DNA from 4 places in the Klebsiella sp. F11 genome. Region 4 is predicted to be linked to each of the others. Evidence: predicted binding sites of a transcription regulator. Region 4 holds the regulator's gene; each other region holds the start of a gene.

Region 1 (5,507 bases), 2.7 Mb from region 4:
GTTAATACAGAAGGGAGCGTAAACCCGACGGATGAAATGACGCCGTTAGTTTTGCTCGCGAGCGATGGCGCGCCAGCCGATATCGCCGCGGCTAAAGCTGCCGGTCCAACGGATGTCGGTAAGCAGTTCATAGGCGCGCTGCTGCGCCTGAGCCACGCTATCGCCCAGCGCCGTTACGCACAGTACGCGTCCGCCGTTGGTGAGCACGCGCTGGTCGGCAGAAAGCCGGGTGCCCGCATGGAACACTTTGCCATCCGCCGCGTCTTCCTGCGGCAGGCCGAAGATCTCATCGCCGGTAGCGTAGCTGCCCGGATAGCCGCCCGCGGCCACAACCACGCCGAGAGAGGCGCGGCTGTCCCACTCTGACGTTTTCTCATCCAGCTTGCCGTCGCAGGCAGCGAGGCACAGCTCCACCATGTCCGACTTCATGCGCAGCATGATGGGCTGCGTTTCCGGATCGCCGAAGCGGCAGTTGAACTCGATAACTTTCGGGTTGCCCTGCTTATCGATCATCAGACCGGCGTAGAGAAAGCCTGTATAGGTATTGCCTTCCGCCGCCATCCCTTTGACCGTTGGCCAAATGATACGCTCCATGGTGCGCTGATGAACCTCATCGGTGACCACCGGGGCCGGAGAGTACGCGCCCATGCCGCCGGTGTTAGGACCCGTATCGCCATTACCGACGCGTTTGTGGTCCTGGCTGGTGGCCATCGGCAGAACGTGCTCGCCATCGACCATCACGATAAAGCTGGCCTCTTCGCCGTCGAGGAACTCTTCAATAACGATGCGATGGCCGGCGTCGCCGAAGGCATTGCCTGCCAGCATATCGTGAACGGCGGCTTCCGCCTCTTCGAGCGTCATCGCGACAATCACGCCTTTCCCGGCCGCCAGGCCGTCGGCTTTGATAACGATCGGCGCGCCTTTCTCCCGCAGGTACGCGAGGGCAGGCTCAATCTCGGTAAAGTTTTGGTACTCGGCGGTGGGGATCTTATGGCGCGCGAGGAAATCTTTAGTGAAGGCCTTAGAGCCCTCGAGCTGAGCGGCACCTTCCGTTGGGCCGAAGATTTTCAGTCCGGCGGCGCGGAAGGCATCCACGATACCGATTACCAGCGGCGCTTCAGGGCCGACGATGGTCAGATCGATATTTTCACGCTGTGCGAAGCTCAGCAGCGCCGGAATGTCGGTCACGCCGATCGCCACGTTCTGCAGCGCGGGTTCCAGGGCGGTGCCGGCATTACCCGGAGCCACATAAACGGTATCAACCAGCGGCGATTGCGCTGCTTTCCAGCCTAACGCGTGCTCGCGCCCGCCGTTACCAATCACTAATACTTTCATCTGTTACTCCGTGAATTAATGGCGGAAATGGCGCATGTCGGTGAAGATCATCGCGATGCCGTGCTCGTCGGCGGCGGCAATGACTTCATCGTCGCGAATAGAGCCGCCCGGCTGGATCACGCAGCTCACGCCCACGGCCGCGGCCGCATCAATGCCGTCACGGAACGGGAAGAATGCGTCGGATGCCATGGCTGAGCCTTTCACTTCCAGGCCTTCGTCGCCGGCTTTAATCCCGGCAATTTTGGCGGAGTAAACGCGGCTCATCTGGCCTGCGCCTATGCCGATGGTCATATTCTCTTTGGCATAAACGATAGCGTTGGATTTGACGAACTTGGCCACTTTCCAGCAGAACAGCGCATCGCGCAGCTCCTGCTCGCTTGGCTGGCGCTTGCTGACCACGCGCAGTTCACCGCTGGTGACCATACCCAGATCGCGATCCTGCACCAGCAGCCCGCCGTTAACGCGTTTGAAATCAAGGCCTGGTACGCGTGAGGTCCACTCGCCGCAGGTCAGCACGCGGACGTTCTGTTTCGCCGCGGTGATTTTCAGCGCCTCTTCGCTAGCGGAGGGGGCGATGATCACTTCGACAAACTGGCGGGAGATAATGGCCTGCGCGGTTTCGGCATCCAGCTCGCGGTTGAAGGCGATAATGCCGCCGAACGCTGAGGTCGGATCGGTTTTATAGGCGCGGTCGTAGGCATCCAGCAGGGAATCGCTTACCGCAACGCCGCACGGATTGGCGTGCTTGACGATAACGCACGCCGGCTCGCTGAACTCTTTCACGCACTCCAGCGCCGCATCGGTATCGGCAATGTTGTTGTAGGAAAGCGCTTTGCCCTGCAGCTGCTGGGCGGTGGCAACGGATGCTTCCTTAATTTCTTCTTCTATATAGAAGGCGGCCTGCTGATGGCTGTTCTCGCCGTAGCGCATATCCTGCTTCTTAATGAAGTTCAGGTTCAGGGTACGCGGGAAGCGGCCTGAAGCTTCCTGAGTTTCACCGTGATAGGCCGGAACCATGCTGCCGAAGTAGTTGGCAATCATGCTGTCATAGGCGGCGGTGTGCTCAAAAGCTTTAATGGCGAGGTCAAAACGGGTTTCGAGAGTCAGGGAGCCTTCGTTGGCGTCCATCTCTTTAATAATGGCGGCGTAGTCGCTGCTCTTAACAACGATCGCGACATCTTTATGGTTCTTGGCTGCGGAGCGCACCATGGTCGGGCCGCCGATATCGATGTTCTCAACCGCATCTTCCAGCGAGCAGCCTTCACGGGCGACGGTCTGGGCAAACGGGTAAAGGTTAACGACGACCATATCAATAGGAGAGATAGCGTGCTGCGCCATGATCTCATCATCCTGACCGCGACGACCCAGAATACCGCCGTGTACTTTCGGATGCAGGGTCTTCACGCGTCCATCCATCATTTCCGGGAAACCGGTGTAGTCAGAGACTTCGGTTACCGGCAGGCCTTTCTCTGCCAGCAGGCGTGCGGTACCGCCCGTAGAGAGTAGCTCAACACCACGAGCGGAAAGAGCCTGCGCGAATTCGACGATACCGGCCTTATCAGAAACACTGAGCAGGGCGCGGCGGACTGGACGACGTTGTTGCATGGTATTAAATCCCCAGGATTTGAACATTACAGAGAGCGTTAGGTGAGTTTTTGCCTAAAAACTCACCTAACGCACCCAACCGGGCGTCCGTGTCATAGCGCGGCATTGTAACGAAAACGTTTGCGCAACGCTCGCGAATTTTTATCTTTCTCTTAGCAGGGCGAAATCTTTCCTTATCTCTCCTTAATAGAAGAGCGTAACGACGGCCTTTATAGAGAAGGAACGCCGACGGTCTGTGGATAATTCTGTGCGTAACAGGGTATAAACCGGGGTTTTGCTGGGGAATGCAGCAGTCAGTCATTTTTCTGCAATTTAACTATTGCGGGCGCTCGAGAACTCCCTATAATGCGCCTCCATCGACACGGAACAACGGCAAACAAGCCGCCGGGTTGACAGAGAAACATCTGAAATTCAGGGTTGACTCTGCAAGAGGAAAGCGTATTATACGCCACCTCGCAACGGTGAGCGAAAGCCGCGTTGCACTGCTCTTTAACAATTTATCAGACAATCTGTGTGGGCACTCAAAGTGACATGGATTCTTAACGTCCTCGGACGAAAAATGAATACCAAGTCTCTGAGTGAACATACGTAATTCATTACGAAGTTTAATTCAAGAGCATCAAACTTAAATTGAAGAGTTTGATCATGGCTCAGATTGAACGCTGGCGGCAGGCCTAACACATGCAAGTCGGGCGGTAGCACAGAGAGCTTGCTCTCGGGTGACGAGCGGCGGACGGGTGAGTAATGTCTGGGAAACTGCCTGATGGAGGGGGATAACTACTGGAAACGGTAGCTAATACCGCATAACGTCGCAAGACCAAAGTGGGGGACCTTCGGGCCTCATGCCATCAGATGTGCCCAGATGGGATTAGCTTGTAGGTGAGGTAATGGCTCACCTAGGCGACGATCCCTAGCTGGTCTGAGAGGATGACCAGCCACACTGGAACTGAGACACGGTCCAGACTCCTACGGGAGGCAGCAGTGGGGAATATTGCACAATGGGCGCAAGCCTGATGCAGCCATGCCGCGTGTATGAAGAAGGCCTTCGGGTTGTAAAGTACTTTCAGCGAGGAGGAAGGTGTTGAGGTTAATAACCTCAGCAATTGACGTTACTCGCAGAAGAAGCACCGGCTAACTCCGTGCCAGCAGCCGCGGTAATACGGAGGGTGCAAGCGTTAATCGGAATTACTGGGCGTAAAGCGCACGCAGGCGGTCTGTTAAGTCAGATGTGAAATCCCCGGGCTCAACCTGGGAACTGCATTTGAAACTGGCAGGCTTGAGTCTTGTAGAGGGGGGTAGAATTCCAGGTGTAGCGGTGAAATGCGTAGAGATCTGGAGGAATACCGGTGGCGAAGGCGGCCCCCTGGACAAAGACTGACGCTCAGGTGCGAAAGCGTGGGGAGCAAACAGGATTAGATACCCTGGTAGTCCACGCTGTAAACGATGTCGACTTGGAGGTTGTTCCCTTGAGGAGTGGCTTCCGGAGCTAACGCGTTAAGTCGACCGCCTGGGGAGTACGGCCGCAAGGTTAAAACTCAAATGAATTGACGGGGGCCCGCACAAGCGGTGGAGCATGTGGTTTAATTCGATGCAACGCGAAGAACCTTACCTGGTCTTGACATCCACGGAATTCAGCAGAGATGCTTTAGTGCCTTCGGGAACCGTGAGACAGGTGCTGCATGGCTGTCGTCAGCTCGTGTTGTGAAATGTTGGGTTAAGTCCCGCAACGAGCGCAACCCTTATCCTTTGTTGCCAGCGGTTAGGCCGGGAACTCAAAGGAGACTGCCAGTGATAAACTGGAGGAAGGTGGGGATGACGTCAAGTCATCATGGCCCTTACGACCAGGGCTACACACGTGCTACAATGGCATATACAAAGAGAAGCGACCTCGCGAGAGCAAGCGGACCTCATAAAGTATGTCGTAGTCCGGATCGGAGTCTGCAACTCGACTCCGTGAAGTCGGAATCGCTAGTAATCGTGGATCAGAATGCCACGGTGAATACGTTCCCGGGCCTTGTACACACCGCCCGTCACACCATGGGAGTGGGTTGCAAAAGAAGTAGGTAGCTTAACCTTCGGGAGGGCGCTTACCACTTTGTGATTCATGACTGGGGTGAAGTCGTAACAAGGTAACCGTAGGGGAACCTGCGGTTGGATCACCTCCTTACCTGAAAGAACCTGCCTTTGTAGTGCTCACACAGATTGTCTGATAGATGTAGAGAAGCAAGACGGCTGCGAAGTCGAGACACTTTGTGTCCCCTTCGTCTAGCGGTTAGGACTCCGCCCTTTCACGGCGGCAACAGGGGTTCGAATCCCCTAGGGGACGCCACTTGCTGGTTCGTGAGTGAAAGGCACAACCCATCAGTATCTCAAAACTGATTACGCTATGAAAATAGCAAGTCACGTTTGAGATATTTGCTCTTTAAAAATCTGGATCAAGCTGAAAATTGAAACGACACATCGTTTCCTTCCTCCGTAATTAAGAAAGGAAAAGCGGTGTGTTCGAGTCTCTCAAATTTTCGCAACGCGACTGTTTTACGAAACAGCTTCGGGTTGTGAGGTTAAGC
Region 2 (5,507 bases), 840 kb from region 4:
CGCCAGCGAGAAGGAGGTCAGATCAAAGGCCGGCGATTCTCCCTGGGCAAACTGGACGGCAATCTCGCCCAAAACCGGAGCAAATTTAAAACCATGACCGCTTAATCCGCTAATCAGCAACGTCTGCGGATGACCGGGGAGGGTATCGATAATGAAATCCTCATCCGGCGTATTGTCGTAGGTGCAGGATGCGCCGTGCAGGCAGCCGCCAATGCCGGGCAGGACGTTGCGCAGGAAATTGAATGATTCCGAACCGTCCGTCGCTACGCTGCCAAACGGCGTACGTTCTTCCGCGCTGGAGATGAGCTGCCCGCCGTTGTGTTTGCCGATTTTCAGTTCATTATCCTCCGCCGGGAAGCCGTAGAACTGATCGCCGTTGGGCAGCTCGCCGGTAAACGCCGGAAAGTTATTTTTGCTGCTGTAGCGGCCATCGGCCTGGAACCAGGCGAAGATTTTGCGCACCGGCTGAACCGGCAGCTCAGGCAGCAGGCGGGTCACCCAGGTACCGGCACTGATCAGCAGCTTTTTCGCGCTGTACTGACCATCCGCGGTGTCGATAGTAACGCCATCCTGGTGATGATGGATCGCGGTGACCGGACAGTTGAACAGCTGCGCACAGCCTGCTTCACGAGCCAGGCGAATCCAGGTTTCAACGGCCAGCTCGCTGCGCAGGACGCCTGATGCCGGTTCAAATACCCCGCGATAGCCTTCTGGCACACGAATTTCCGGCCAGCGGGCCATAATAGCCCGGGCGTCCATCTCCTCAACGTTGAGCGCAAATTCGCGCGCGCTGTTCATGACGTTAGTGAGAAACGCGGATTCGGCCGGGCCGAGGTTAATCACCCCGGTACGCTCAAAAACGGCTTCACCGCTGAGGGTGGCCAGTTCGTCCCACAGCTGCTGCGCCCGCAGCACCAGCGGGACATAGCGTTCACCTTCACCATAGGCGTGGCGGATAAGGCGCGTGCTGCCGTGATGGCTGCCTTCCTGATGCGGAGGCTGGTGGGCGTCGGTCATCAGTACGTTGAGTCCTGCGCGACGAGCGTAATAGCCTGCGGCGGCGCCGGTTGAGCCGCTGCCGATAATGATGAGGTCGTATTGCATGGTATGTTCCGGGTTTTTGCTTTATTAGCAGGGTAATTAACAACCCGCACTTATACAAGTCTGAAAATAAATCAGGCACCAATTCGGTGCCCGTTTAGTTAGAGTATATGGATGACAGCAGAATCACTAATGTCTGCGGTACTCATTGACCTGGTATTCACCTGCTTCAATCTTGGCAATGCCGGCTTCAAGGATAGAAATAAATTGACGTGCGACGTCCGTCGTCAGCCATAAAGTCTGGCCAATTTCAGCTTCATTACAGCTTTCATGAGTGGGGTTCTGGTAGTGCAGGCGCAGCATCAGCGCGTCGTAGCTATCTACGGTGCTGATGTCCCATCCGACGAGGGGATGGGTCTGGATGACTTCATTATTCTTTTCCATCATAACCCCTTATTCATATGTTAAAAGACAACAATTCTCGAGGTTTAATGCATGTTTTCTGAAGCAAGTTAATTATATCAGGAGTTAAGTATAAACTCGAGAAATTAACGCAAACGGGGCGAGCTTTTCTCTTTTTGTCGCTTTTTTGCGCAAATCTTGTCCCGCTGTACGTTATTTTGTAAGGAAATAATCAGCAAATTAAAGAAAAGTCTGAGTATTGGCGAAGGGAATAAAAAAAGCCGGGGCGACCCGGCAAAAAAAGCACAATGAGGGAGCAAATTAATTTGCTGTACCGGTCAGGCTTCGAACCGCATGAGCATTGCGCGGGCAAAAGCCTCGATTAATCGCCCGAGGCGTTCTGCGCCGCCGCTGTCATGCAGCCCGAACGACTCAGGGTACGTCGTGGATAAACCAGTCATCAGCGCTTTCCCAGGTTTCCTGCAGGATTTCGCTTATCCGGTCTTTATCTTCTTTAAGGCCACCGATAACGGAAAGATTGTTAGCGGTGGCGAAGCGTACGGTTACCTGGCTTGGTTTGGCCGGGAACTGCCGATCGATTCGTCGGGAGAGTTCGCTATTCAGCGCTTCTAAAGCGCCGCTCGGTAAGGCGGTAGTTTTGGCGATAGAGACTTCGATACGCATGATGGCCCCCTGTGCAATATGCTGTTTATTTATACAGTATCTTTTCTCTATTTACAACAGAGGGCGGCGTTTTATTTTTTCATCGTCCAGCGTACGGTTTCACCGGCGAGGAAGGGGACCAGCGTGTAGTTGGGCAGTGCGATGCTCTCCGCCACAACGCTCTCTTCGCGTACCAGCTCAACGAAGGTTTCGTTGACCGGCAGACCGTAGAAGCGCGGGCCGTTAAGCGAGCAGAACGCCTCGAAGTGCGGCAGCGCATTCATCTCTTCAAACACCGTCGCGTAGCTACCCAGCGCGGTTGGCGCATTAAAGCAGCCGGCGCAGCCGCAGCTGGTTTCCTTGCGGTGGCGGGCGTGCGGCGCGGAGTCGGTACCGAGAAACGCGCGGGTAAAGCCGCTGGCGACCAGCTCGCGCAGCGCCTGCTGGTGAACGTTACGTTTCAGGATCGGCAGGCAGTAAAGGTGCGGGCGAATACCGCCGACCAGCATGTGGTTGCGGTTAAACATCAGGTGCTGCGGCGTAATGGTGGCGGCCAGCAGCTCGTTGCCGTCGCGAACGTACTCTGCGGCATCCCTGGTGGTGATATGTTCGAATACCACCTTCAGGCCCGGCAGACGCTGGCGCAGATGCTCCATCACCGTTTCAATAAAGCGCGCCTCGCGATCGAAGATATCGATCTCCGCGTGCGTGACTTCACCGTGTACCAGCAGCGGCATGCCGAGTTTTTCCATGCGCTCAAGCACCGGCATAATGGTATCGATGCTGGTTACGCCGTGGCTGGAGTTAGTGGTGGCATTGGCCGGATAGAGTTTAGCCGCGGTGAACACGCCGGCCGTAAATCCGCGCTCCAGCTCGGCGGGATCGAGCGTATCGGTCAGGTAGCAGGTCATCAGCGGGGTAAAGTCATGCCCGGCGGGCACGGCGTTAAGGATTCGCTGGCGATAGGCGACGGCGGCTTCAACGGTGGTGACAGGCGGCGCCAGATTCGGCATCACGATCGCCCGACCGTAAAACTCGCTGGTGTAGGGCACGGCGGTTTCCAGCATATCGTCATCGCGCAGATGGATGTGCCAGTCGTCAGGGCGACGGATTTTCAGTACCTGGGGTTGTGCTGTCATGGAAGGCTCCGGCTAATAGGTTCAGTCATCAGGGCTGTTTTTCACCGGGCACAAAGGATAAGCGTAAACGTTTTCCTTTGCATCAACTTCCGTAAAAAAACGGGCGCCGGGGCGCCCGTAAGGTTAATTGGTGAAGGGGATGATTATCTCACCCGGCTTGACCTCGATGCCTTTGGCGTATTTTTTCGCCAGCGCTTCGCCGGTGCTGGCATCTTCGCGCAGAACGTAGGCGGGCTGCTGATTAAAATAGCTGCGCAGGGATTGATTCAGGTAGGGGATCAGCGTCTGCACGACCGATTGCAGCTTCTCCGGCGCGACTTTCGCATCGACGACTTCCATCTCCTGCAGGAAGATCGCTCCTTTTTCCTTATTGAACACCGGCAGCGCCTTCAGCTTGAGGTCAATAGTGGCTTTTTGATTGCCGAACAGCGAATTGAGATCGAGGTTGGCCACGCCGCTGAGGGTCACTTTATTCGGCTCTTCGCGACCAATCGCACTGGTTAAATCGTGCAGCTCGATATGCGCATCCGCCACGCCCGGCAGGCCGATATCCTTGGCGAAGTGATTGCGTTTCTGCAGCGCCTGGTTAATTTCCTGTTCGCTTACCGAATATTGCGTAAGCTGGTTACAGCCGCTCAGGAGACCGCTTACGATCAGCGCGGCCGCGATAAACATCTTTTTCATTGGGTTCCTTAACGTAATGCGATGGGCTCATCCTGACACAAAGCAGCATGGCCTGCCAGCATCGTAGGCGCTAGCGGAAAATGCTGAAAATCAGCCATGCTGAATCAGGTGCGCGGCTCCAGCATACCGGAGGCTGAACGCTTCGCGCTGAACTGCCACCACAGGGCGATAAAGGTGATAAAGCCGATAATACCCAGCATCAGCCACGGCAGCTCCGGCTGATTGACCGCTTTACCGGCGTCAAACAGCCACCCGCCGCCGGCGTAGCCGAAGGCGCCGCCAAAGGCCAGCCCCAGCCGGCTAAAGCCCATGTAGCTGCCGCGCGCGCGGGCATCGGCCAGCGAGGCGCCCAGAGTTTCACGGGCGGGTTCAGCGATAATCGAACCCATATAGAAAATGCAGATCAGCGTAAACAGCTGCTGCAGGTTGCTGGTTAGGCCAATCGGCAGCATGGCGAGCGTCATGACCAGCAGGCCGGCCATCAGCCGGTGCTCCAGCCGATAGCGCTTTTCGCTCCAGCGGGCAATTGGATACAGCAGCGTCAGCGAGATCGTCGCCTCAATGGCATACATCCATTTGACCGCCGAAGGGGAGCCCGCGATGTCGTTGACCATAATCGGCAGCATCAGCATTACCTGCACCGCCAGCATGTAGTAACCGGTGAGCGTCAGGACATAGGTCACGAAGCGCCTGTCGCGCAGCACGCGCCCCAGCCCCTCGCGTACCGGCGTTTTCACCGTCGACAGCTTCCAGGCCGGGAGATACCAGGCGTTAAATCCGGCGCAGGCGACGAACAGCGCCGCGCCTACGCTGCAGACGAGGCGAAAATCGTACTGTAACAACCAGCTGCCGAGCAGAGCGCCGATGACCGCGCCGGCGCTGTCCTGCATCATCAGGAGCGAAAAGAAGCGGCCGCGCTGATGCGGGCGCACCAGCTTCACCACCAGCGCCGCGCGCGGCGGGTCAAACAGCGTCCCGCCGAGGCCCGAGAGAATGCAGGAGAACCACAGCACCCACGGCTCATGGGCCACCGCCATCGCGGCAAAGCCGCCCGCGCGCATCAGCATGCCGGTAACGATCATCGGTTTGGCGCCGAAACGGTCGGCCACCGCGCCGCCAAAAATCCCCAGCCCCTGCTGCACCAGCTGACGCAGGCCGAGGGCGATCCCAACCATCAGCGCGGCCCAGCCCATCTGGTCGACAAAGCGAATGGAAATCAGCGGGAAGACGACAAAAAAGCCGAGAACGACCAGCATATTGTCGACCAACAGGAAGTATTTACCCAGGCTCCTTGCCTGCGATACGCGGGACATTTCCCCTCCTGGGAAAATAGAGATTAGCCCTTCTAGTGTGCGGGGAAGCCCGGGCGTTTCCCAGCGGACTTGCGACAATATTTTTTTATCAAAAAGCAAGTTTGATAGAGGCTATTCATCGAAAAGGGGAGATGGTGCAGAAAATGGTATGTTGCTGTTTTCACTCCGCCGTTCAGGACAGGTATAGTGAAGGGAGCAGGGTAATCAGTCAGGGGAACAGGAGAGGGAAATGTTTGGCTATCGCAGTAACGTACCAAAGGTGCGT
Region 3 (5,507 bases), 1.8 Mb from region 4:
CCGGGCGGCGTACGTGGTGCGCGACGAGGCCGAGCTGGCGCCGGAGGTGGCGGATTATCTGCAGGTGGTGGCGAAGCCCTATTTTTACGCGGTGGTCAGCTGGCTGGAGAATCTGCGTATCGGCATGCGCGGCGGCGAGATGTACGACCTTATCGAGCGGGGCCTGCCGAAGGCGGAGTACCGCTGGCATCTGAATCCGGGGCATCTGGTGGCCGATGAAGAGTGGCTCTGTTCGCCCATCGGGCCGAACTCCGACGCCCGCCTGCAGAGCGGGATGATCCTGCAAATCGACATTATCCCTTCGCGGGCGGGCTACGCCGGTGCCAGCATTGAAGACACCGTGGCGCTGGCGGATGACTCTCTGCGCCACGAGCTGGCGCAGGCCTATCCGGATCTCTGGCAGCGTATCGTCACCCGGCGGCGCTACATTCGAGAGCAGCTGGGGATTGCGCTACCGGAGGAGGTGCTGCCTTTTTCCAACACCGTGGGCTATCTCCGCCCCTGGCTGCTCGATAAGCAGCGGGCCCTGGTTTGCTCGGCGGGTTAATCGCAGGCGGCGATCGCTCCTGACAGTACGCTGTCAGGAGTCCTGCCGTAGACTCCTCCTAAACCCAAACAGTGGACAGGAGGATGTATGAACAACGTAATTAACTGGTTTGAAATTCCGGTAGCCGACATGGATCGCGCGGTGGCGTTTTACGAGCCGGTGCTGCAGGTGGCGCTGCGGCGGGAAAATATGGATGGCGCTGAAATGGCCGTTTTCCCGTATCAGGATCCGGCGCCCGGCGGCGCGCTGGCTAAGTTTGATGGGATTCAACCTGCCGACCGGGGATGCGTTATCTATCTGCATACTGACAATCTGGCCGCGACCCTCGACCGCGTAAATTCCGCCGGCGGGAGCTGCGTCTTTGGCCCGCTTGAGCTGTCTAACGATATCGGCACCATCGCACTGTTTATTGATAGCGAAGGTAACCGGCTTGGCCTGCATCAGCCGAAGAATCTGCCCCAGTAATGCTCGATGACGCCTGTGGGGCAGCCCCTGGACAATAAGAGAAACGATAATGAGCCGACGCGCCGACCGCCTTTTTCAAATCGTGCAGATCCTGCGGGGGAGAAGGCTAACCACCGCCGGGCTGCTGGCGGAGCGGCTCGGCGTATCGGAGCGCACCATCTATCGGGATATCCGCGACCTGTCGCTTTCCGGCGTGCCGGTGGAGGGCGAGGCCGGCAGCGGATATCGCCTGCTGGCAGGCTACAGTTTACCGCCCTTGATGCTGACGACCCAGGAGTCGGAAGCGCTGGTGGCCGCCATTCGGCTGCTGCAAACCTGGGGAGGCGAATCGCTGTCCCGGGCGCTGGAGTCGGCTCAGGAAAAGGTGCTCGCGATTTTACCTGAGGAGAGCCGGCGCAAGGCCGAACAATCGCGGCTGTTTGCGCCGGACTTTGGCGTTCAGGGCTACAGCAAGGCGCAGTTCGATCTGGTGCATCGGGCGGTTTCCGGTCAGCGGGTGCTGGCGCTGCGCTATCGCGACGAAGCGGGAAAGGTGTCGCAGCGCGAAGTGCTGCCGCTGGGGCTCTTTTTCTGGGGCGAGCGCTGGCTGCTGTTGGGCTGGTGCGAGCTCCGCGATGATTACCGCTGCTTTCGCCTCGACCGCTGTCTGGACGTGGCTGCCACCGGGCGCCTTTTCAGCGAGCGGGCCGACCGTTCATTGAGTGATTTTTTGCGTAAGGTGAGGTGCGAAGATCGTCAAGCATAAAGCGGGTCAATCGTGCTCCCCGGCGCGGAGGCCGGGGAGCATCAGGCAGGATTAGAAGTTGTAACCCACCACGAAGTAGCCACCCCAGCCGGTCGAGCGAACGTTGAAATCGCCGTCGCCGAAGTTCAGATTAGCATCATTCGCCCACTGGCCGCCGTTATGGAAGTAACGCGCCACGACCGAGTAGTGCCAGTGCGCGTAGTTCAGCGACAGGATGTGGCTGGACGCGATGGAGTTGCTGGTGCGCGCATGTTTGCCGTTCTGGTCGTAGAAGTTGTCATCGCCCAGATCGGAGCCCCAGTCAAAGTTGGTGAAGCCGATATAGCTCAGCGAGCCGCCCCACAGGTCGGTCAGCGGAACAAAGTATTTCACCTTGAAGCGGTAGCCATCCCACTCGTTTTCGTTGGATGCGCCGTAGTTCTGCCACTGGTATTTAGCGTAGACGTTCAGGGAGAGGCTCATCGGCAGGCCGGTATCGATGTCGGTACCCAGACCCATATACCAGGTGCTCTGACGACCGGACGCGTTGCGGCCCATATCGTAGATGTAGTTGTTAGCGAAATACCACTCTTTAAACGGACCGAAGCTCAGGTCGGTATTGGTCAGCTTATCGATAGAGAAGCGCGGCTCAATTTCCATAAACAGCGGGGAACCGTGGTTCCAGATACCTTTCGCGTTGGTGTTACCGCCGAAGAATACTGGTGCATCCATGTAACCGTAGAAATCAAACCAGTCTTTCTTGGCAAACGCTTCGTATTCGAGGTAGGTATCGTTGCGGATTTGCGGCCCAAAACGGGTGTGGTAGCTACCCACCACGTTTACACTCTGGTGCCACCAATCAGACAGGTACTGCGGTTTGTCGTTTTCTGCCGCGCCGGCAGTGAAAGATGCGGAGAGCGCCACGACGGCGCTTGCTGCCAGTAATGTTTTTTTCATATTGATGCCACTGTTTAAATTGAGCCGAAAGGCGTGAAGAAATTTGCCGAAGCGTATCTAAATATTTCGTATTTCTGTGGCGTCTATTATAGGAATCATCGCTCACAAAAATACGTGTTGTTTCACAGAACGAAAACATACGTAATCGATTGCGTTCACGATTCTATGCATTTCTTGACAGAATGCCACTGAAATTCATCACTGGTGCCTATTTTTTCTGAACTGTTACGAAAAATTGTAAATGGATTTTCGGCGGGGAAGCCGGACGTCAGAAACGCCCGGCGGAGATCTTACTGCGCGTCTGCGGGCTGAATATCGTGGATGCGTACGAAGCCTAACTGTTCCGGCGTGACGCCGCTGAGGCGTAGCGGAATGTCGACGTCGCTCGGCGCCAGAACGCTGGCGTGCGCGCTAATCAGCTGGTCGTGGACGTTGACCTCCCGGTAGCTCTCGGTGGTGCCGCTGATTTCTCCGGAGGCGACGGTCGCGCTAAACGCCGGCAGCGGATCGTTTGATTCACCCTGAATACGCAGCGTCAGACGGGTGCCGTCGCCGTCAGGGGTGATATCGCGCAGCGACATCCGCAGGGTGCCTATCTGGCTGTTGAGCCGCGCGGGCGTTTTCGCTCCGGGCAGCAGGTAGACGCCGCTGCTGGACTTCGCGTTCAGGGCGTTTTGCTGGGTAATTTTCACCGTTTGCTGACTGAGCTGGGTCATCTCCTTGCTCAGGGTGCTCACGCTCTGATGCATCTGGCGAACTTCGCTTTGCTGAGCGCAGGCGCTGAGCGTAAAAAGGCTACCCACAATCGCCAGCTTCAAATAACGTCTTGTCATGGTCGGGATTCCGTTAACAGAGGGATGCTTAATGGTAGATCGTTTGCATAAGCGCACTATAGATCCTTTGTCTCAAAAGCTCTTTCTTTGTAGTCGGGTCACTTCGCGGTAAACTATCTGCCAGTTTAACTTGATGCCAGGACGCGCTATGCATTGCCCTTTCTGTTTCGCCGTAGATACTAAAGTGATCGACTCTCGCCTGGTGGGGGAGGGTTCTTCTGTGCGTCGTCGTCGGCAGTGCCTGGTCTGCAATGAACGCTTCACCACCTTCGAAGTGGCCGAGCTGGTGATGCCGCGAGTGGTAAAAAGCAACGACGTCCGCGAGCCCTTCAACGAAGATAAGCTGCGCCGCGGGATGCTCAAAGCGTTAGAAAAGCGCCCGGTCAGCGCCGACGATGTAGAAATGGCGCTCAACCACATCAAAACGCATCTGCGCGGCACCGGCGAACGCGAAGTTCCCAGCAAAATGATCGGCAACCTGGTGATGGAACAGCTGAAGAAGCTGGATAAAGTCGCCTACATCCGCTTCGCTTCCGTCTATCGCAGTTTTGAAGACATCAAAGAGTTCGGCGAAGAGATCGCCCGCTTACAGGATTAAGCCATGCGTGACGAAATATACATGGCACGCGCGCTCAGGCTCGCCGCGCGCGGTCGCTTTACCACCCACCCGAACCCCAACGTCGGCTGTGTCATTGTCAAAGACGGCGAAATTGTCGGCGAAGGTTTCCACTACCGCGCCGGCGAGCCGCATGCCGAAGTGCACGCGCTGCGCATGGCCGGAGCAAGGGCCAAAGGCGCCACCGCCTACGTCACCCTGGAGCCCTGCAGCCATCACGGACGCACGCCGCCGTGCTGCGAGGCGCTGATCGCCGCAGGCGTTGCGCGGGTGGTGGCCGCGATGCAGGATCCTAACCCGCAGGTGGCCGGGCGCGGCCTGTATCGCCTGCAGCAGGAGGGCATTGACGTTAGCCACGGCCTGATGATGGGCGAGGCCGAAGCGCTAAATAAGGGCTTCCTGAAGCGGATGCGCACCGGCTTTCCCTATATTCAGCTAAAAATGGGCGCCTCGCTTGACGGCCGTACGGCAATGGCCAGTGGCGAAAGCCAGTGGATCACCTCGCCGCAGGCGCGACGCGACGTGCAGCGCCTGCGCGCGCAGAGCCACGCGATCCTCACCAGCAGCGCCACCGTCCTCGCGGATGACCCGGCGCTGACCGTGCGCTGGGACGAGCTCATGCCTGATATTCAGGCGCGCTATCCGCAGGAGAATCTGCGCCAGCCGCTGCGTATCGTCATCGACAGCCAAAACCGCGTAACGCCGCAGCACCGCATCGCGCAGCAGGCGGGAGAAACGCTATTTGCCCGCACCCGTCAGGACTCCCGCGAGTGGCCTGAGAACGTGCGCACCCTGCAGATCCCGGAGCATCAAGGCCATCTCGATCTGGTGGTGCTGATGATGCAGCTGGGCAAACAGCAGGTTAACAGCATCTGGGTGGAGGCCGGTCCCGGTCTTGCCGGCGCGCTGCTGCAGGCGGGGCTGGTGGACGAGCTGATCGTCTATATTGCGCCTAAACTCTTAGGAAGCGATGCGCGCGGGCTCTGCGCGCTGCCGGGGCTTGAGAAGCTGGCCGATGCCCCCCATTTCACATTCACCGAGATACGCCACGTCGGCCCGGACGTGTGCCTGCATTTAGCGAGCGCATGATCTCCCTGCCCAACGGGAGAGCGCGCTTATTCAGCATGCGACGAGACCGCGAGCGTGGGACCAGGTCTGAAGAGAGGCCGGGCCGGCCGCCGCTCACGGCAGAGCAGTTTGCAGGATGAAGTGTATAAAATTTTATGGTAGAATCCGCCCCCCTTGCGGGGCCAAATGAACCCGAAGGAAGAGTATGAACATTATTGAAGCTAACGTTGCTACCCCGGACGCTCGCGTCGCCATCACCATTGCGCGTTTCAACAACTTTATCAATGACAGCCTGCT
Region 4 (5,507 bases):
CCGCTGAGCAGTACCGGCCTGCGCCCGTAGCGATCGGATACCGGACCCCAGAACAGCTGGCCAACGGCGAAACCGGCGAGAAACACGCTGAGGCTGGCGCTGACCGAGGCCGCCGAAGTATTCAGATCCTGCTGGATAGCCGAAAACGCCGGCAGATACATATCGGTTGCGAGGAAGCCCAGCACGCTGAGGCCCGCTAACCAAACTAAAAATCCTTTCCCGGGTTGTTGCATAAAGTTCTCTTTCTTCTGATACAGGTAAGATGTCGCAGAGTGTAGGGAGTGCATTCTGGCTTGTGAAACGCTAATATTTGTTACATGCGTTCAAAAATTTTGCAGGCAGAATATGTGGTCCGAATACTCCCTTGAAGTGGTTGATGCGGTTGCCCGCAACGGCAGCTTTAGCGCTGCGGCTCAGGAGCTGCATCGTGTCCCTTCTGCGGTCAGCTACACCGTGCGTCAGCTCGAAGAGTGGCTGGCGGTTCCGCTCTTCGAACGACGTCATCGCGACGTCGAACTCACCCCGGCCGGGGTGTGGTTTTTACAGGAAGGGCGTTCTGTTATCAAAAAAATGCAGATCACCCGCCGCCAGTGCCAGCAGATCGCCAACGGCTGGCGCGGGCAGCTCTCGATTGCGGTTGACGATATCGTCAAGCCGGCGCGTATGCGGCAGATGATTGTCGATTTTTATCGTCACTTTCCGGACGTCGAGCTGATTGTCTTCCAGGAGGTGTTTAACGGCGTCTGGGACGCGCTGGCCGACGGCCGCGTGGAGCTGGCTATCGGCGCGACCCGCTCGATTCCGGTCGGCGGACGCTACGCCTTTCGCGACATGGGCATGCTGAGCTGGCACTGCGTGGTGGCCAGCCACCATCCGCTGGCAAAAATGAGCGGTCCGCTGAGCGATGATACGTTGCGCAACTGGCCGTCGCTGGTCAGGGAGGATACCTCCCGCTCGCTGCCGAAGCGCACGACGTGGCTGCTGGATAATCAGAAGAGGGTGGTGGTGCCGGACTGGGACGCCTCGACAACCTGCCTGTCGGCCGGGCTGTGCATCGGCATGGTGCCGTCGCACTTCGCCCGCCCGCGGATCGATAGCGGCGAATGGACGGCGCTGGAGCTGGAAAATCCGTTCCCGGACGCCGCCTGCTGTCTGACCTGGCAGCAGAGCGATATCTCGCCGGCACTCTCCTGGCTGCTGGACTATCTTGGCGACAGCGAAACGTTAAATCGGGAGTGGCTGCGGGCGCCGGAATAGGCGGCGCCCCGCCGGGATTAGCGGCGGTAGTCGACGAACGGGCCGTCGATCACCGAGCGGCGCTCGACCAGGCGCGGGTGAACTTCGATAGACTGCGACTCCTCGCGCTTGTTAACGATGCGGTCCATCAGCATATTGAATGCGGCTTCGCCGAGAGAGTCCTTTGGCTGATGAATGGTGGTCAGCGCCGGGCTAAAGTAGCGGGCGTTGCGCACGTTGTCATAGCCAATCAGCGAAATATCCTGCGGCACGCGCAGGCCCATTTCGTCGGCTGCGCAAATCGCCCCCATCGCCATGATATCGCCGCCGCAGAAGATGGCGGTCGGGCGGTGCGGCTGGCTGATGATCTGCTGCATGGCGCGGTAGCCGGACTCAGGCTCGAAGTCGCCCTGAACCACCCAGCTTTCCGGGACGCGAATCTGCGCTTCTTCCATCGCTTTCATAAAACCGGCCAGGCGACCGGCGCCGGTGTTGCGCTCCAGCGGACCCGGGATCACGCCGATTTCACGGTGGCCGCGTTCGACAAGATAGCGGCCGGCCATGTAACCGCCTTCAAAGGCGTTATCGATCACCGAATCGGTAAAGTCGGCCTTGGACTCGCCCCAGTCCATCACCACCATCGGGATGTTGCGGTACTCTTCGAGCATGGAGAGCACCGACTGCGGATATTCGGAGCACATGACCAGCAGACCGTCGACGCGCTTTTGCGCCATCATCGACAGGTAGGCCTGCTGTTTTTCCGGATCGTTCCACGCGTTGCCCAGAATCAGGGTGTAGCCCTTCTGGAAGCAGCTTTTCTCGACGGACTCGATAATCTCGGCAAAATAGGCCGCTTCGCTGCTGGTGGCCAGCAGGCCGATCGATTTGGTGTGATTAACCTTCAGGCTGCGCGCCACCGCACTCGGAGAGTAGTGCAGCTCTTTGATGGCGGCCCATACCGCGTTGCGCGTCTCTTCAGCCACAAAACGGGTTTTGTTAATTACATGTGACACTGTTGTAGTGGAAACGTTTGCGCGCTTCGCTACATCTTTAATTGTTGCCATTACTTCTCTCTCCAGACCTTGACCTGATCGTCTGATTATCGATACGTAACCGTTTGCCTATACACACCCTGAGCGCAATGTTCAACATTGCATCACGTCGGGAAACGACACAGAACGACAGGAAGGGGTCAATGGCCGATACGCTTTCAAATTAGCGTGGGATTTTGTCCGATCTTGCGGCAAAGGGGAAGAGTAAAAACGTGCATCGCCCTAAATCTCAGAAGATTTTTATGCAATACTGTGCAAAAATGAGCAGGCTCACTTTTCTTGTGGGGATAATCAGGGGGAAAATTGATGGATACAGATTTAAAGTTTTCGCTGACCACGACGATTATTGTTCTGGGGCTGATCGTGGCCGCAGCGCTGACCGCCGTACTGCACTAATTCTTGCGGGGGAGAGGCTCCTTTCCCCCATTCCCACGCATTATTATCAAATTCGCAAAAATCTTTTGCCATTTCGTTTACTTTTGTTTTTCTGTGATTGATGTCATGCTTTTGCCTTCTGATGAGATACCGTCGCTGAGGACGGTTTGCTGGAGTCATTGCATGAAAATCAACTTTCCCCTGTTAGCGCTGGCCGTTGGGGCGTTTGGTATCGGTACGACCGAATTTTCCCCGATGGGATTGCTACCGGTGATCGCGAAAGGCGTGGATGTATCCATTCCCGCCGCGGGGATGCTGATTAGCGCCTACGCCATCGGCGTGATGGTCGGAGCGCCGCTGATGACGCTGCTGCTGTCGCATCGCGCGCGCCGCAGCGCGCTAATTTTCCTGATGGCTATTTTTACCCTTGGCAACGTCCTCTCTTCAATGGCGCCGGATTACACCACGCTGCTGCTCTCGCGCATTATCACCAGCCTGAACCACGGCGCCTTCTTCGGCCTCGGCTCGGTGGTGGCCGCGAGCGTGGTGCCTAAGCACAAGCAGGCCAGCGCGGTGGCAACCATGTTTATGGGTCTGACCATCGCCAATATTGGCGGCGTCCCGGCGGCGACCTGGCTGGGTGAAACCATCGGCTGGCGCATGTCCTTCCTCGCCACGGCGGGTCTTGGCCTGGTGGCGATGGCCGGCCTGTGGTTCTCGCTGCCGAAAGGCAGCGCAGGGGAGCGGCCGAATGTGAAGGAAGAGCTGGCGGTATTGATGCGGCCGCAGGTGCTTTCCGCGCTGCTGACCACCGTGCTCGGGGCCGGGGCGATGTTCACTCTCTATACCTATATTTCGCCGGTGCTGCATACCATTACCCACGCTTCGCCGCTGTTCGTCACCGCGATGCTGGTGCTGATTGGCGTCGGCTTCTCTCTGGGCAACTACCTTGGCGGAAAATTTGCCGACCGCTCGGTTTCCGGCACGCTGAAGGGATTTTTACTGCTGCTGATGGTTATCATGCTGGCGATCCCGCTGCTGGCGCAGTCGCAGATTGGCGCGGCCATCAGCATGGTAGTGTGGGGCGCGGCGACGTTCGCCGTGGTGCCGCCGCTGCAGATGCGCGTGATGCGCGTGGCTCATGAAGCGCCGGGGCTCTCTTCTTCGGTGAATATCGGGGCGTTTAACCTCGGCAATGCGCTGGGCGCGGCGGCCGGCGGGGCGGTAATTTCCGGCGGCCTGGGCTACGCATTTGTTCCGGTGATGGGCGCGATCATCGCCGGGGTGGCGCTGATGCTGGTGCTGTTCAGCAGTCGTTCGCGGCCGGAAGAGGCCTTAGCCAGCAGCTAGTTGTTACCGCAGAAGGGGAAACCCTTCTGCGGTACCGTTTTATGCCGCCAGATTAGCCGCGACAAACTTCCAGTTTACCAGCGCCCAGAAGTGCTCCAGATAGTTCGGACGGGCGTTACGGTAGTCAATGTAATAAGCATGTTCCCAGACATCCACGGTCAGCAGCGGCGTAGCGCTGCCGGTGAGCGGCGTACCGGCGTTGCTGGTCGAGACAATCGCCATACTGCCGTCGCCATTTTTGACCAGCCACGTCCAGCCGGCGCCGAAGTTTTTTGCCGCCGCATCGGTGAACTGCGCTTTAAAATCGGCGAAGCTACCGAAGGCTTTGGCGATAGCTGCCGCCAGTTCGCCTTCCGGCTCGCCGCCGGCGTTCGGCGCGAGACAGTTCCAGTAGAAGGTGTGGTTCCAGACCTGGGCGGCGTTGTTAAAGACGCCGCCTTCGGAAGAACGAACGATCTCTTCTAAAGACAGATCTGCAAAAGCGGTGCCCTTGATCAGGTTGTTGAGGTTGGTGACGTAGGCCTGGTGATGCTTACCGTAATGGTATTCCAGAGTTTCAGCGGAAATGTGCGGCGCCAGGGCGTCTTTTGCATATGGTAATGCAGGTAATTCGAACGACATTGCTACTCTCCTTATTATATTAATGCGTGCAATAACCACATCATGCACAGGGAGATAGTAGCAAATTAAAAGATGTGGCAAAAGAGAGAGTTAACCTGCCGCAGGCGCGGCAGGGGGCGCTAGCGGATGGTTTTAGGCGTCATCACGCGGCGGGCGCCAACGTAGTGGCGAACCCAGTAATCTTCGCTTAACGAGGTAATCTGAATATCGCGTCCGGTACGCGGCGACTGGATAAATTTGCCGTTACCAACGTACACGCCGACGTGATCCGCCGTGCCGCGGCCGCGGGTGCGGAAGAAGACCAGATCGCCGCTCTGCAGCTCGCCGCGGTCGACCGGGCGGGCATCGCGCAGGTGGTACATCTCGTTCGCCGTGCGCGGGATATGAATTTTCACCAGGTCTTTATAGGCGTAATAGACCAGCCCGCTGCAGTCAAAGCCGGTGCGCGGCGAGGTGCCGCCCCAGCGATAGGGCTTACCAATTTGGTCCATCAGCTTCGACATCGCGGTGCTTTGCGCTTTTTGCACCCGCACCTTATGCGCATCGGCAAGCGTCAGCGGCACTTCTTCTTCGGCAACCGGCTTGCAGCGCTTTTTGTAGCCTTTACGTACGACGCACTTCTGCTTCACGCTGGCCATCGCCCGCGTCGGCTCGATACTGGCAGTAGCCGAGGTCGCGCACTGCTTTTTATAGCCTTTGCGCAACACGCACTTTTTGGTTCCGCCGGCGGCCTGACGGTTTAAGGCCGTTTGGCTGGAGGCGGTGGTGCGGGTAGGGTGTTTGGCGCGGGAGGAGGTTGATGCTTTCTTGCTGGAGGTTTTGGCGCTGGATTTTGTTTTCTGACCGGAGGCTTTTTTCTTGCGTTCGCTGGAG

The links. The regulator PurR, encoded in region 4, represses purine synthesis genes. The targets are predictions, from matches to a motif close to CANGCAAACGTTTGCNTG.
Region 1: purH (bifunctional phosphoribosylaminoimidazolecarboxamide formyltransferase/IMP cyclohydrolase) is a predicted target of PurR. The motif match lies at 3,050-3,067, and genes of this name have one in related genera.
Region 2: pyrC (dihydroorotase) is a predicted target of PurR. The motif match lies at 3,306-3,323, and genes of this name have one in related genera.
Region 3: AC1M2H_RS21565 (nucleoside-specific channel-forming protein Tsx) is a predicted target of PurR. The motif match lies at 2,832-2,849, and genes of this name have one in related genera.

The regions. Positions count from the first base shown of each region.
Region 1 is NZ_CM160060.1:5,321,702-5,327,208, reverse strand. It holds gene purD (phosphoribosylamine--glycine ligase) at 46-1,335, opposite strand; gene purH (bifunctional phosphoribosylaminoimidazolecarboxamide formyltransferase/IMP cyclohydrolase) at 1,351-2,940, opposite strand; rRNA gene AC1M2H_RS26120 (16S ribosomal RNA) at 3,568-5,107, shown strand; tRNA gene AC1M2H_RS26115 (tRNA-Glu) at 5,195-5,269, shown strand; rRNA gene AC1M2H_RS26110 (23S ribosomal RNA) at 5,500-5,507, shown strand, end outside.
Region 2 is NZ_CM160060.1:3,425,022-3,430,528, reverse strand. It holds gene solA (N-methyl-L-tryptophan oxidase) at 1-1,104, opposite strand, end outside; gene bssS (biofilm formation regulator BssS) at 1,231-1,485, opposite strand; gene dinI (DNA damage-inducible protein I) at 1,876-2,127, opposite strand; gene pyrC (dihydroorotase) at 2,199-3,245, opposite strand; gene AC1M2H_RS16960 (lipoprotein) at 3,369-3,929, opposite strand; gene mdtH (multidrug efflux MFS transporter MdtH) at 4,034-5,242, opposite strand; gene rimJ (ribosomal protein S5-alanine N-acetyltransferase) at 5,472-5,507, shown strand, end outside.
Region 3 is NZ_CM160060.1:4,372,217-4,377,723, reverse strand. It holds gene AC1M2H_RS21580 (M24 family metallopeptidase) at 1-547, shown strand, start outside; gene AC1M2H_RS21575 (VOC family protein) at 635-1,012, shown strand; gene AC1M2H_RS21570 (helix-turn-helix transcriptional regulator) at 1,062-1,757, shown strand; gene AC1M2H_RS21565 (nucleoside-specific channel-forming protein Tsx) at 1,809-2,693, opposite strand; gene AC1M2H_RS21560 (SadB/YajI family lipoprotein) at 2,984-3,526, opposite strand; gene nrdR (transcriptional regulator NrdR) at 3,675-4,124, shown strand; gene ribD (bifunctional diaminohydroxyphosphoribosylaminopyrimidine deaminase/5-amino-6-(5-phosphoribosylamino)uracil reductase RibD) at 4,128-5,231, shown strand; gene ribH (6,7-dimethyl-8-ribityllumazine synthase) at 5,416-5,507, shown strand, end outside.
Region 4 is NZ_CM160060.1:2,583,314-2,588,820, forward strand. It holds gene punC (purine nucleoside transporter PunC) at 1-233, opposite strand, end outside; gene punR (DNA-binding transcriptional activator PunR) at 346-1,257, shown strand; gene purR (HTH-type transcriptional repressor PurR) at 1,275-2,300, opposite strand; gene cydH (cytochrome bd-I oxidase subunit CydH) at 2,595-2,684, shown strand; gene AC1M2H_RS12865 (MFS transporter) at 2,847-4,013, shown strand; gene sodB (superoxide dismutase [Fe]) at 4,053-4,634, opposite strand; gene AC1M2H_RS12875 (C40 family peptidase) at 4,754-5,507, opposite strand, start outside.